Regions from separate parts of the Erythrobacter sp. JB1-4 genome, predicted to be linked through region 1. Evidence: predicted binding sites of a transcription regulator. Region 1 holds the regulator's gene; the other holds the start of a gene.

Region 1 (7,550 bases):
CACGGTTAGCTCTGATTGGATTGTCCTACTGCGACCAAGTCTGGCATGACGGTGCGATGACCATTCCTATCCTTGCCCTTCAATCGACTGGGTCGATTAATGCGACTTCCATTGATCGATTGGATTTCAGCCCCAGGACAGTGTGCCAAGTGTGCCAAACTTCCAACATTGGAGCCGTTGCATGAGCCGACTCACTCACCTTGGAAAAGATGGCGCCGCGCATATGGTGGATGTTGGCGCAAAGGCACAAACGCACCGCGTCGCCATCGCCAGCGGCTTGATCAGCATGTCCGAAGAGGCACTCAAGGCGATCCACGAAGGCGACGCGCCAAAAGGCGATGTCCTGGGCACAGCACGCATCGCTGGCATCATGGCGGCCAAGCGCACAGGCGATCTTATCCCATTGTGCCACCCGCTCGGTCTTGAGGCGGTGACGGTCGACTTCACCTTTGACGAATGCGCCATCCGCGCAACAGCAAGCGCCTCTCTCACCGGCAAAACCGGGGTTGAGATGGAGGCTATGGTTGCGGTCTCCACTGCCCTCCTCACCATCTACGACATGGCCAAGGCGATCGACAAAGGCATGGTGATTGGCGAGGTACGCTTGATCGAGAAGCGCGGCGGCAAGTCGGGCACATGGAAGGCGGACGCGCTGTGAGCGCAATGCTCTCGCTGCAAGAGGCACAGGAAAGGCTCCTCGCACTCACACCTCAATCGCGGTCATCGCGCGTTGCGATCAACGACGTTACCCTCTGTTCGAACCAATGGCTTGCCAGCGATCACTACGCCGCCCGCACTCAGCCACCATGCGACCTGTCAGCGATGGACGGTTATGCCATCAGCGGCGCTGGACCATGGCAAAAGGTAGGCGAAAGCAAAGCCGGGACGCCGTTTGCAGGGGCGCTATTGCCTGGACAATGTACGCGCATATCAACGGGCGCCCATATGCCCGAAGGCGCTAAGGCCGTGCTCATCCAAGAGAATGCAGAGGTAGAAGGTGAGGTGGTCAAGCCCATCCACCTACCTCAGACCGGCCAACATGTACGGCGCAAAGGCTTCGACTTTGAGGACGGTCAGCTTGTGCTTCCCAAAGGCAGCGCGGCAACGCCCGCGGCCCTTGCCTTAGCGATCTCCGCTGGGGTCAGCACGCTTGATGTGGTGTCCCCGCCCTCGGTCGCGATCCTTGATAGCGGGGACGAGTTGGTCGAGGCTGGACAGCCCTGCGCACTCCACCAGATCCCGGCTAGCAATGGGTCGATGTTGGCCGCGATGCTGCACCCTTATGTAGGCGCCACAGACCGTCTCGGTCCCGTCCCCGATGACCGCGCCCGGTTGGCAGAAGCGCTGAGTCAGGCCGAAAAGCATGATATCCTCATAACCTCAGGCGGGGCATCTGTTGGCGACCATGACCTTGTGCAGGACGCTCTGCGTGAATGGGGCGCTGAGATCGATTTTTGGAAGGTTGCGATCAAGCCGGGCAAGCCGTTGATGGTGGCGACGCGCCAGACCCAAGCGGGGCGTCAAGTCATCCTTGGTCTTCCCGGCAACCCGGTCTCAAGCTTTGTGACTGCTTTTCTCTTTGCGTTGCCATTGGTGCGCAAGTGCCTTGGTGCGCCTAACCCGCTCTTTGAAACTGTACAGATGACCGCAGGCGAGGCCATCCCTGCCACCGGGCCACGTCATGAGTTCTTACGCGGCATCCTATCAGAGGGAATCGCACAGCTTGCATCTTCACAAGACTCAAGCGCTTTAGGGGCGCTCGCCGTGGCCAATTGCCTCATCAGCCGCCCACCCCATTCGCCGGCTGCCCAAACGGGTGACAAGGTGGAAGTCTATTGCCTTTGAAATGGCGGTTTTCTGCCAGCCTTGTGGAAATCGGCGTGTTGACTTGCGAACAGAAGTTGCCTATTCGTTCCGCATTCGTTCACCATAAGGGTCGAACGGTTAGCGTTCTGTATCGCACCTGTTCTGCTTTTGCGCATAGGGTGCTTCTTGGGAGCGCGCGATCTTGGCACTGCGTTTGGGATGCGCAACGTTGCGTCCTTTCGCGAAGAGTGCGGCTGATGGAGTTTGCCCATGCTTACGGCAAAGCAACATGAATTGATCCGTTTCATTCAGCAACGCCTGGAAGAAACAGGCGTGTCACCCAGTTTTGAAGAAATGAAAGAAGCGCTTGATCTTAAGAGTAAGTCAGGCGTGCACCGCCTGATCTCTGCGCTTGAGGAACGCGGCTTTATTCGGCGTCTTCCCAACAGGGCCCGCGCGCTTGAAGTTATCAAGAACCCTGAGGATGCAACACCTAATGCGCGTCCTGCTCTTGCTTCGGCGGCGAATGATACCGTTGCGGCGAATGCTTCTGCGCCAAGAGCGCCCGAACCTGCAAACGATGTGATCGAAATCCCACTGCATGGGCGGATCGCAGCAGGCGCACCGATTGAGGCGCTAGAAGGACAAAGCTCGCTTCCTGTCCCCGCAGCATTGCTCGGACCGGGGGAGCATTACGCGCTGGAGGTATCGGGCGATTCGATGATCGAGGCCGGCATCTTTGATGGTGACTTTGCACTGGTCCGGCGCACGAACACCGCGCGCGATGGCGAAATTGTGGTGGCGCTTGTGAAAGGCGAAGAGGCAACTCTCAAATATCTCCATAAGGATGGCGGCTTAGTTCGCCTTGATCCGGCCAATGCGACGTATGACCCTCAAGTCTATGGTCCAGAAGAGGTCGAAGTCCAAGGTAAGCTTGCCGGGCTATTGCGGCGTTACCACTGACCGCGATCAGTGCGGTGATATGCTGGGCGGGAGTTTAATCACTCGCGCCCGGCTTTCCACCAGCCATGCTCACCTTGTGTCTTGCTGACGCTGGTGATGGTTTGATCGGCAAGGTTGATGGAAAGGCCACCGGTCTGCTCAAGCAGGCGGCGATCGGCTTTGAGCCATTTGGGCTGGCACGAGCGTGGCAGAAACCGATCAGCCACAACTATGTCCGACTGCTCACAAGCTGCCGCAAGCGAACGCTCTTCGATGAGCTCGCGGTTGCGGGCCATAAGAAGGGACCAGTCCCTGCCCCCACGCTGGAGGACAATGGTGCAAAATTCAGGAGAGCATCGCGCGCCGTCCCACTGCGCAAGAGGAATGGGTTCGGAAGTAACACTTGAAAGTTCAAGGAGATTGTCGCGAGAATATGAAGAGCGGCTGTCGCGCAGGGACAAAAGCCTGCGCTCCCCATCTTGGCCGAGCATGGTGATGCCCACATGGCGCCCCTCCCTACCGATAAGGACATCAGGTATAGGCGTCATAACAAGCAACGCCGTCGCAATCGCAGCGGGCATAAAACCCCAGAGCCGCGCTCGACCAGACCATAAGGCAAGCCAAAGCCCGCCCGCGGTAAACAAAGCGATAGTGGCACCGCTCATCTGCGGCATGAGCTTAACCGCTCCGGGCTGCGCAGATGTGAAGTGGGCAATACCAAGAAGCAGATTGAGCGACTTTTCTGTTAGCCACCAAAATGGCGCGCCAAGCCCTACGATATCAAAGATCAAACCCAGCGCGATGAGTGGCATCGAGACAAAGGTGACAAGCGGGATCGCGATGACATTTGCAAAGGCTCCGTAAAGCCCAGCGCGGTGAAAATGGAATAGGACAATGGGCATGAGAGCGATTTCAATTACCAAGCCTGTTAGGAACAGCATCGCCGTGCCCCTACCAAAGCGCGCAAAGCTGCTCTCCTCACGCGGCGCAAGGAAGGCTCTCACAGGCGCGCTCGAATGCAAGGCGACGATGGCAAGAACGGCGGAAAAGCTCATTTGGAAGCTGGGCCCGACGACACTCTCGGGCCAAAGAAGCAGTACGAAAACGGCGGCAACCGCCACCATCCGCAAACTCAAGGCATCGCGCCCGCTTGCAAGAGCAACCAGCACAAGCATGGCAGCAGCACACGCGCGCACCGTAGGGACCTGCGCCCCGGTCAGAAGTGTGTAGCCAATGCCAGCAATTGCCCCCACACCGGCTGCAATCACCGGCAATCTCACACGCAGGGCAAGGGAGGGAAACAAAGCGAGCAATTTGACCGCCACAAGATAGGCCGCCCCGATCACGGCGGTGACGTGCAATCCGCTAATCGCAAGCAAGTGGGTAAGACCTGCATCGCGCATGGCAGCTCTGTCAATTTCTCCAATCGCCCCCCTGTCTCCGCTTGCAAAAGCCGCAGCAATGGTCCCGGCGGACCCGTCCACTTTGCCCCTTACATGGGCCGACAAGGCTCGCTGCATCTGAGCAATAAAGCCGCCGCTTTCGCCCTGTCGAATGACGTCCACAGGCCCAACCACACTCCCCGATGCCGCAAGCCCTTTGAACCACGCAGCGCGCGCAAAGTCATACGCGCCCGGCAACATAGGGCTAGCAGGCGGCATCAGGCGCACCCGCATACGCACGACGGCTCCCTCGACAAGCGTGCTTGTGCCGCCACCTGTACCAAACCGCTTGTCTGTCTCGGCTAATGTCTCAAGCGGGATGTTTACTCGGATCTTGCGGCTTTGAGCGGTCTCGGCGTCTCTCACAGCTAAAACCAAACGGATGCGGTTCTGTGAGGGCTGGTCTTCGCGTGCCAATACATACCCCTGTACCCGCTCAACGCTTGGCCGCTCGATAGCTTGGGCACCTACAAATTCGGAGCGCAGCCAGATGACGCTCATGCCGGCTGCAAAAACCAAAGCGCAAGCAATGATTGCACTGCGTAGATGGCCGCGTTCCTCGACCCCTCGCCATGCTGCGAGCGCAGCCAAAGCCAACAGCACGCAAAGGCCTATTGCGCTGGCCCATTGCCAAGGCGATTTAAGGGCGAACCAAGTGAGAATTCCGCTGGCAAACACGACGGCGAGCCATGGGGCTCGGTCAAACCCGGCATTTGCGAGAAATTCCTCAGCACCATCGCCAATAGACTGCCAAATACTGGACAATCCGGCGCCTCTTTGCCAGAGGCCGTGCGAAGCCTTTTGAGGCGCGAAAGGGGTACTGCCCGCTTCGGTTTCACCGCCAGCGGGAGCATCTCCCATAGGAATGATCGGCGCATCGGCCATCGGCTCGCTTCCCCCTCGGGTAGGCACCGCTTCTTTGCACCAAACGGATGAGGATATTAGATCGATGGCGACCCAATCGTCAAATTCTTTGGACAGTTCAACGGTAGTCACAAGGTTTGCACCGTCACCCACTGGTTTCCTGCATATTGGCGGCGCGCGTACTGCGTTGTTTAATTGGCTTTTTGCTCGTCACCATGGCGGTAAAGCGCTTTTGCGGATTGAGGACACCGACAAAAAGCGGTCCACTCAAGCAGCCATCGATGCCATTCTTGATGGTCTGGATTGGCTTGGTCTTGACTATGACGAGGAGCCGGTTTTCCAGTCGAAGCAAGCAGAGCGTCACGCCGCTGTCGCCCATCAGCTGCTCGAAGCAGGCCATGCTTATAAATGCTTTGCTTCGCCCGAAGAGCTTGAGAAAATGCGCGCTGAACAGCGAGCTAATAAGAAACCTCTGCGCTATGATGGACGTTGGCGCGATCGTGACCCATCTGAAGCCCCCGATGGCGCATCATACACCATAAGGCTCAAAACCCCGGTTGAAGGTGAAACAACGATTGCAGACAAGGTCCAAGGCGACGTGTCGGTGAAGAACGAGGAGCTTGATGACTACATCATTCTTCGCGCTGATGGGACGCCGACTTATATGCTTGCGGTGGTGGTCGATGACCATGACATGGGCGTGACCCATGTGATCCGGGGCGATGATCACTTGAACAACGCCTTTCGCCAATTGCCTATTTACCGCGCCATGAATGCGATTGAAGGAGGTTGGCCTGATCCAATCTATGCCCACGTTCCACTAATCCACGGGTCAGATGGTGGTAAGCTTTCAAAGCGCCACGGTGCACTTGGCGCAGAGACATATCGCGATGAGTATGGCATCCTTCCTCAAGCGTTGTTCAATTATCTCCTCCGCCTTGGTTGGGCCCATGGTGACCGTGAAGAGATCACATCCGAAGAAGCAATCGAACTGTTCGACCTTGCTGGCGTCGGCAAAAGCCCCTCACGGTTTGACCTGAAGAAGCTGGAGAATCTCAACGGGCATTACATCCGTGAGGAAGCCGATGAAAAGCTTGCACCACTTGTTGCAAAGCGCATCGGGGAAGGCGCCGATATCGAATTGCTAACCAAGGCGATGCCAGTCCTGAAGCCTCGTGCTAAGACCCTCGATGAACTGGCTGATGGTGCTGGTTTTCTCTTTGCCAAGCGTCCACTTGAGATGACTGAAAAGGCTGCAAAATTCTTGGACGATGACGCACGCGCACGGCTTAGGTCTATTTCTGCTGCATTATCAGCCGAAAATGACTGGACAATGGAGGCTCTCGAAGCCACTACGAAGGCGCTTGCCGAGGAATTGGATCTAGGATTTGGCAAGCTGGCGCAGCCAATGCGTGCTGCCCTGACTGGGACGACAACCTCGCCTGGAATTTTTGACGTACTGGTCCTGCTTGGACGGGACGAGATCCTTAGCTCGCCTCGACGCAGAAGCTGCGTAACCGAGGGGGTTGGGATTAGGGAAAGACAAATTAGGAGACACATGGTGGCTGACAAGCAAGCGAAGCTCGAACTTGGCGGTGGATCGAACGAATTTCCTGTGCTCGAAGGTAGCATTGGGCCCGATGTAATCGACATTCGCAAGCTCTATGGCGCAACCGATGCTTTCACATTTGATCCCGGCTATAAGTCGACGGCAAGCTGCGAAAGTGCGCTGACTTATATTGACGGTCAGGAAGGCGTTCTTCTCCACCGTGGATACCCGATCGGGCAATTGGCTGAGCATTCCAGCTTCATGGAAGTGAGCTATCTGCTCCTCAACGGCGAGCTGCCAAGCGGCGATGAACTCAACACGTTTGAGGAAACGATCACGCGCCACACTATGCTCCACGAACAGCTGTCGACGTTCTACACTGGCTTCCGCCGCGACGCGCACCCTATGGCAATCATGTGCGGCGTTGTGGGCGCGCTCTCTGCATTCTACCACGACAGCACGGACATCTCCGATCCAGAGCACCGCAAGATTTCTTCGCACCGCCTGATCGCAAAGATGCCGACAATTGCCGCAATGGCGTATAAATATGCGGTCGGTCAGCCCTTCCTTTATCCAGACAATTCATTGTCTTACACAGGCAACTTCCTGCGCATGACCTTCGGTGTGCCGGCAGAAGAGTATGAAGTTCACCCTGCGATTGAAAAGGCGATGGACCGGATTTTCATCCTCCACGCAGACCACGAGCAGAACGCATCGACCTCAACAGTGCGTCTGGCTGGGTCTTCGGGCGCTAACCCATTTGCGTGTATCGCAGCGGGTATTGCCTGCCTATGGGGCCCTGCACACGGCGGCGCGAACGAAGCTGCGCTTAATATGCTTCAAGAAATTGGCACGCCTGACCGCATCCCGCACTACATTGAGCGGGCCAAAGACAAAAACGATCCGTTCCGTCTGATGGGCTTTGGGCACCGTGTCTACAAAAACTA
Region 2 (7,550 bases), 230 kb from region 1:
CGATGGATTGGGTGAGCCGCCCCACATCCTCCAAGCGCAACCGCCTGTGCCGCCGCGCTTTCAGGATGCGCCCCACCGCTGTTGTCCCGAGCCCCGGCACGCGCAAAAGCTGCTCTTTCGAGGCGCGGTTCACATCGACCGGAAAGCTCCCCCGAAACTTAAGCGCCCAGGCAAGCTTGGGATCAATATCAAGCGGAAGATTGCCGTCTTTCTCCGTCGCATCAGCCACATCACTCGCACCAAAGCCATAAAAGCGGATCAGCCAATCAGACTGATACAAACGGTGTTCACGCATCAGCGGAGGGCGTTTCAGTGGCAGCACCGCACTCGCATCCGGGATCGGGGAAAAGGCGCTGTAGTACACGCGCCGCAGACCAAAGTTGCTGTAGAGCCCGCTCGCCCGCCCAACGATGGCTGCATCATTGGCATCATCCGCGCCCACAATCATCTGCGTCGATTGCCCCGCAGGCGCAAAGCGGGGCGCATGGCGGAAACGCTTTCGTTCGTCCTTTGCCTGAATGATGCGTGACTTGGTCTTTGCCAAAGCGCCCTCAATCTCTGCCTGATCCTTATCGGGCGCAAGCTTGGTCAGCCCAGCGCGCGTCGGCAATTCCACATTGATCGACACACGGTCGGCATACATCCCCGCCTGCTCGATCAGTTCAGGATCCGCCTCAGGAATAGTCTTCAAGTGGATATAGCCGCGAAAATCATACTCCTCACGAAGGATGCGCGCGGTTTCCATCAACTGCTCCATCGTGTGATTGGAGCTTTTGATGATGCCCGACGAGAGAAACAGCCCCTCGATATAATTGCGCTTGTAGAAATTGATCGTGAGGTCGGCGACTTCCTGAGGCGTGAACTTCGCACGCGGCGTGTTCGAGCTCTTCCGGTTGATACAATAATGGCAATCAAAGATGCAGTGATTGGTCAGCAGCACCTTCAAAAGCGAGATACACCGGCCATCAGGCGCATAGGCATGGCAAATGCCCATACCCTCGGTTGAGCCCACGCCTTTACCGCCGATCGAATTCTTCTTCGCCGTGCCTGATGAGGCACAAGACGCATCATATTTCGCCGCATCAGCGAGGATTTCCAGTCTTTCTCGTAAGGATTTTTGAGGCGAACGCTGAATCATATGTTCCTTATATGTTCCCAACCTCAATCCTACAAATGCAAAGTGTGCAATACCCTCAACTGACCCCTCCCCTGATCCCTTTTGAGCCCCCTCACCTCACCGCGATATCGAGGCATAGGCCACCCGGCCTACACCCATCGGGGAATTTCACGCACCCGTGTTTGCCCGTAGTTCGATCATGACAGTTTTGGTGGATTTGATCCCACCTCCACAGGAGAAACTAATGAAAAAGCTTGCATATATCGGTGTCTTGGGCGCCTCATCACTCGCGCTTGCAGCGTGTGGCGGCGATGAAGCGGCAACCGCTGCGCCTGCAAACCCGATCACTGCTGAAGAAGTTGACGCGGCACAAAAAGCATGGGGCGAAGGCATTGTCGCCATCGGCGCGACCTTCACCGAAGAAGGCGATTACTCAGCGCGCGCTTCTGAGCACATTGCAACGCATTATGCTTATGGCGATGATGCAACAATCTTGTTCAAGCCAACTCTGGCAGCCGAAGACCAGTTCCGCGAGACCACTGAAGAAGCGCTGAGCTATTTTGTTGGCACCGAGGGCACAGAAGATGGCGGCTTTGCGATCAAGCCTTACACCTCGGTTGAGTGGGACAATAACGGCACTGTAATCTCAGAAAGCGGCGATATGGCAGTGGCCATGGGCAACTATATGTTCACCGACACCGACGGCGGCGTGACCAAGGTTGAGTATTCTTTTGCTTATGAAAAAGACGAGAATGGCGATCTGAAGATCGTTCTTCACCACAGTTCGCTTCCGTACAGCGCGGGCTAAGGCCAAAGGCTTAGCAGCTGAGAGGGCTGCAAACGAAAAGGGGCCGGATGTTCCTCCCGGCCTCTTTTTTCGTATGCTTTTTAGAAGGGTGGCGTGAGGCCCCCTATGTTAGGCCCAATGTATGTTAGGCCCATATATTAAGCCCAGTGCATGCGCTGTTTATTTGACGTGCTTGCATCATACACACTCGCGCACAGATGATCGAGCACTGCAATATGCATGGGGCTTTCAAACGCCACACCGGCCACCTTTCCATCTGCCCACACGACTTTGCCAAGCGGGGCATTGATGCCGTTCATGCGAATAGTGACGCGGTCGCCAATACTGGCAAAACCCGCGCTCGCCCGTAATTTACAACCGCCTTCTGAAATATCAATAAGATCAGCGTAGATAGCGCGCGATTGAACCCGCCCCTTGACCATCAGGTGCAAAGGTCGCCGATCAGATCCGCGAGAGGCTTTAACCATCGTCATGGGAAAAGATTATCGCAGAAATACCTAAACAAACCCTAACGGCCGGGTAACTATTTTCGTAAATTTACGCGCGATCATGCATCGATACCGTGCAAGAACCATTCAGGCGTCCCACCGCGTCCATCCCCCAAAACGCCTGAGCGATAGATCCAATAACGCGCGCCGTGTTCATCCTCGATACGGTAATAATCACGCAGCCGCGCGGTAGAGCGCTCACGCCACCATTCAGGGGCAATGCGCTCAGGCCCTTCAACACGGGCAACCTCGTGGACCCGCGAACGCCACCTGAAACGTTGGGGATAGCCATCGGGGGATGCGTAGAGCACAGCAATTTTCTCAGCCCGATCAAGCAGTTTAAGCGGCCTTGCCTGAGGTTTCGTGAGAGTATCAGGAGCGGTGATAGCGGCAAGGGGCGGCTGCCAGCTTTGTGCACGTTCAGGCAGGTGACTGGCATGGGCAACCGGGCGGCGCACAGCATGCGGGCCGAGGCGGACGCTTAGCCGGTCGATACAGGCGGAAAGTGAAATACCGTGGCGTGTCGCGGCTTCTTCGACATCGCCCTGTGTGGCGGCAAAGGGTTCTGTCCAGCTTGCCCGCAGGCGCACGGTTTCGATGCCAAAACCAGCCTCAATCCCCTCGAGCTTTTCCGCAAACAGGCGGGTGATGTGCGAAGGGTCCCGCGTGGCAGCAGCCAGTTCCAAGCGGCGCACAATCACTTCGCCATCGACCCGCCACATGCCGAGTTCTAGCCGCCGCGCGCCCTGTCCCTGTGCCTCCAATTCGCGTGCCATATCCTGGGCCAAATCCCCCAGCACTTGATCAAGCAGCGAGCGATGGCGCAGCGGCTCCATCAAGCGGCGTTGTACCAGAGGCATATCCTGCGGGACCACGGGCAAGAGCGGTTCGGGCACCCTGCCAAGCAATTGATCGAGCCGGATGAGCGGGTTTGCTGCGGGCGATTTCCTGCCCCGAAACCGGCGATGGAGCGCATCGCGGGCAGCGGCCTCGCTCCGGTTGATTGCGCCTGTTGCGATGTCTGCAAGGTCGCCTAAACGCTTGAGGCCAAGGCGGCGCAGGACTGTGAGCACATCCGTGTCGAGCCTGAGCGCGGCGGCCGGAAGATCGGCAAGCTGGCGCATCATAGCCTCGGTATTGGAAGAGGCTAGCATACTGGAGCGTGGCCCGTAATGCGCTAAAGCCCATGCCGCGCCTGCCGTTGGAGCAATAGCCGCGCGCACCGCCAGATGCCGCCCTGCAAAGGCGCGTTCCACATCGGCGAGAAGCCGCCGCTCCCCTCCAAAAGGTGCGCCACCGCGGTGACATCGACGATCAGACCATCGGGTGGATCAAGCGCGCTCCACGGTCCCCACGCTTGCGCCCAGATGGCAAGCTTTTCCAGCAGCTCCAGGTCGCCTGCCGGATCAGCGGGCGCGGTTTGCAGCCCAGGGTAAAGCGCGCGCGCATCGGCTAACATCTGCCCGGTTCGAGCGCCAACGCCAAGCCCTGCTGCATTCACCGCATCAATGCGCGGGCCATGAGCGGTCTCGGTGATGAGGACCGTGGGAGGTTCCCCCCTCCTACCTCAGCCTTACTCCCTTGAGCCTTATCGCCCTCAGTCTTATCGCCTCGAGACAGCCGCCAGCGATCGACCGAAAGTTGCGCGCACCAGATTGCCATTATGCGGCGACTTATGGGTGGGGCGCTTTTGAGTTTTGAATGGGACATTGGGCGTATGCTCGAAGGGGCGCTCGGTTTCTTGGATGGGTTGCTTTTGTGGCCGTTTCTGGGGCGGTTTGGGCACGCACAATCGCGTCCCATCGTGGGCCAGCTTCCATTCCCCCGGAGCATGAGAGCGCGCCCGGAACAGCTCCGCCTGCCAAGCCGGTTCCCCCGGCCTTTGCGCATTCCATCTGGGCTCACCCGAAACCCCAGGCCGCGCGCGCCAACGCATCCTTGCCGAGGATAAATCCGCATCCGCCTCAAGCCGCACCAGCCACAAGGCAACCCCGTGCTTTTCAGCCGTCAGGCTAAGCCTGCGCGAAGCAGTAAAGTCGAGCGCGCGTGGATTTCCGGCGATCTCTCCGATCACACAGGCAAGCTCGCGGCATTTGAGCCCTTCCTCAAGCGCGAACAAAGCGTCTTCGGGTTTGGTTGTCTCCACACAGATCACCCGTTCACGCCATTCTTCTGGCAGCGCGTGGATATAAGGCCGCCCGTTCATCTGAACCGCGCGCTTATCCTGCACCCATAAAAGCTGACGCCGATCCTGCGCATCGGCCAACACATCCTCTTCAGCAGCGGCAACCGATAAAGCATCGCGCGCCAAGGCAAGGGCAAGCCCTGCCCCGCTGCCGTCTCTTGCGCTGGCGAAAATCTCGCTATGCAATGGCTGATCCGCCAGTCCGGGACGCCAGCGTGCCTCACGCTGTTTTGACAGCGCCGCAACATCCACGGCTGAGAGCCCTTCCGAAAGATGGGGAAGAGGCGGCAGAGCCTTGGCATCTTGGGGCCGAGAAAGAGGTTCAGGTTTCATCATAGGAACATGGTCAGAGACTCGCCAACGGCCTCTTTGTTCCCATTATGTTCCATATATGAAGGAGGAGTGCAACCCCGCACTCCTCCCTATTTTTGGCCTATCCCAGGATAGCGTTTTGCATTTGCTATCCAAGGATAGCGGGGAACAACCCTGTCACAAGGATCGCGCCCACAGCCAGCGGGCACAGCCACGCAATCAGGAAACGCCAAAGCGCAAGCATGCTGCCAGACAGTCCCGTCATCTCTTCGACCAGCCGCTTATCCGCGCGCCAGCCCACGAAAATCGCCGTGAAAAACGCGCCCAATGGCAGCATCACCGTCCCTGTGAACCCATCGACGGTGTCGAGAATATCCTTCTCCGCAAACAGCGGCCAGAAGCTCAAAAGGCGCACATCGGACCACACGTTATAGCCCAGCAAACAGGCGATCCCGATCAGGAACGCACCGCCCCCAAAGATCGCAGAAGACGCACCGCGGGTCAGACCAAACTGGCCGATACCCCAAGCGGTCGGCACCTCAAGCAGTGAGATCGAACTCGTCACAGCCGCCACAAGAATAAGCACAAAGAACAAAAGCCCAATCAGCGAGCCTGCTGGCATAGTCTGGAAGGCAAAGGGCAGCGTCTGGAACACCAGCGTTGGCCCTGCTGCCGGATCAAGCCCCACCGCAAACACAATCGGGAAGATCATCAAGCCAGCGATTAAAGCCACCGCCGTATCGGCAAAAGCAATCGTTACCGAGGTAGGCCCAAGCCCATCAGACCCCTTCACATACGAGCCATAGGTGATGAGCCCCGCCACACCCAAAGACAGCGAGAACAGCGCCTGTCCCAAAGCTGTATTCAAAACTTGCGGCGTCAGCTTGGAGAAATCAGGCGTAAACAGGAACGCTAGCGCATCGCCCATATTGCCCACAAACGCGCCGTAAATCGTAATGCCAACCAGCAGCACGAAGAACATCGGCATAAGCACGGTTGCCGCTGCCTCAATCCCAGAACCAATCCCGCGCGCCACAATAAACAAGGTCACGCCCATAAAGACAAAGTGCATGCCCAAAAGGAGCATGGGGTTGGCAAACAGTTTTCCCATGCGCCCTTGGATTACCTCTTGGCTCTCACCCACAAGCGCGCCTCTGAACGGATCACCCGCCGCAATCGCGCCAAGGAAATCGGCCCCCATCACGCCCACATAATACAGCACCCAGCCAGCTACGACCGAATAGAACGAGACAATCAGGAACGCCGCAATCACGCCCATGATGCCAAAGCCGCCCCACGCGGTCGAAACCTGCGAGCGCTGCGCCACTTTGCGGATCGAGCTTACCGCATCATCCTGACCCGTGCGGCCGATGAAAATCTCTGAGATCACCAATGGCAGGCCGAGCAGGAACACAAAGCCCACGTAGACAAGAACGAACGCCCCGCCCCCGTTTTCGCCTGCAAGCGTTGGAAAGCGCCAGACGTTGCCAAGACCAACAGCGGCCCCAACCGCTGCCAAAATAAACGCGCTGCGCGAAGACCAGCCCTCGCGGCTCGACGATCCCGAAGATGCTACCATGCTGAAATCTGTTCCCTCTTTTGCATGCTTCCCTCTTCCCCGAAAAAGCATGCGAAATTTTCTATCTAACCCGTTGTGCAATGTTTCTTTGCCTTCGCCAAGGGGAACATTGCGCTTATCGGCGCAAGGCTTTGGATAAGTGCAAAGGATGGCCGCCCATGGTACGAATTCGACGAATTCGATTTCCTACTCTCAAAAAGCGCATCACAATCGTGCAGGCAGCAGATTACCGAGTTTCAAACCACGAAAATTCCACGCAAAGTGTCACCTTATTCCAACACTCCAAGCCATTGAAAACGATAGGCTTTCATCGAAATCCTGTAGGAAAAAGGTGACACATGTGTCACCTTGCATCAAATGCAATTTGGATATTCTCTTGAAGGAAACTCAGCAAAAATTTGGCCTTTGCAAACGCCCACGTTAGAGAAACGCCCATGTCGACAACATTCCAGCTTGATACAAGCACCAGCCGCGCAAACCCCACCCCTCAGCCGATGAAACGGCTCACCGTGCCCCGGGTGAGAGCCCGCAAAAAGGATGGGGTGACCGAAGAACCCTTGGTGATGCTGACCGCTTACACCGCACGTCAGGCGCAATTGCTCGATGCACATTGTGATTTGCTACTTGTTGGGGATAGCCTTGCGCAGGTCATTTATGGCCTGCCCTCCACCGTCCCTGTGACACTGGAGATGATGGCAAACCACGGCGCAGCGGTTGTGCGCGGATCGTACCATTCGGTCGTGGTCGTCGATATGCCCTTTGGCTCTTACGAGGCGTCAAAAGAACAGGCGTTTGAAAGCGCGGCCTATCTGCTCAAGCAAACAGGGGCGGCGGCGGTGAAGCTCGAAGGTGGCGAGGCGATGGCTGAGACAGTCGAGTTCCTGAACCAACGCGGCATTCCGGTGATGGGTCATGTGGGGCTGACGCCTCAAGCGGTGAATGTGCTTGGCGGATATATGGCGCGCGGGCGATCGGATGCTGAGGCGGAGAAGATCGTCAACGATGCGATTGCCTTGGATCAGGCGGGCGCGTTTGGAATTGTGCTTGAAGGCGTACTCGAA

The links. Region 1 encodes LexA, which represses DNA repair genes until DNA is damaged. Its sites were predicted from a motif close to GTTCCNCNCTTGTTCT; they were not measured.
Region 2: a site for LexA is predicted at 4,970-4,985, ahead of AC0V61_RS14515 (ImuA family protein). Genes of this name have one in related genera too.

Annotation. Positions count from the first base shown of each region.
Region 1 is NZ_CP200292.1:3,335,492-3,343,041, forward strand. It holds gene trpC (indole-3-glycerol phosphate synthase TrpC) at 1-9, shown strand, start outside; gene moaC (cyclic pyranopterin monophosphate synthase MoaC) at 182-658, shown strand; gene AC0V61_RS15660 (molybdopterin molybdotransferase MoeA) at 664-1,845, shown strand; gene lexA (transcriptional repressor LexA) at 2,077-2,769, shown strand; gene AC0V61_RS15670 (ComEC/Rec2 family competence protein) at 2,808-5,207, opposite strand; partial or broken gene gltX (glutamate--tRNA ligase) at 5,140-6,483, shown strand; gene AC0V61_RS15680 (citrate synthase) at 6,616-7,550, shown strand, end outside.
Region 2 is NZ_CP200292.1:3,101,914-3,109,463, reverse strand. It holds gene AC0V61_RS14535 (putative DNA modification/repair radical SAM protein) at 1-1,138, opposite strand, end outside; gene AC0V61_RS14530 (phosphoribosyl-AMP cyclohydrolase) at 1,362-1,925, shown strand; gene AC0V61_RS14525 (PilZ domain-containing protein) at 2,063-2,398, opposite strand; partial or broken gene AC0V61_RS14520 (Y-family DNA polymerase) at 2,473-4,075, opposite strand; gene AC0V61_RS14515 (ImuA family protein) at 4,017-4,934, opposite strand; gene AC0V61_RS14510 (sodium-dependent transporter) at 5,059-6,489, opposite strand; gene panB (3-methyl-2-oxobutanoate hydroxymethyltransferase) at 6,924-7,550, shown strand, end outside.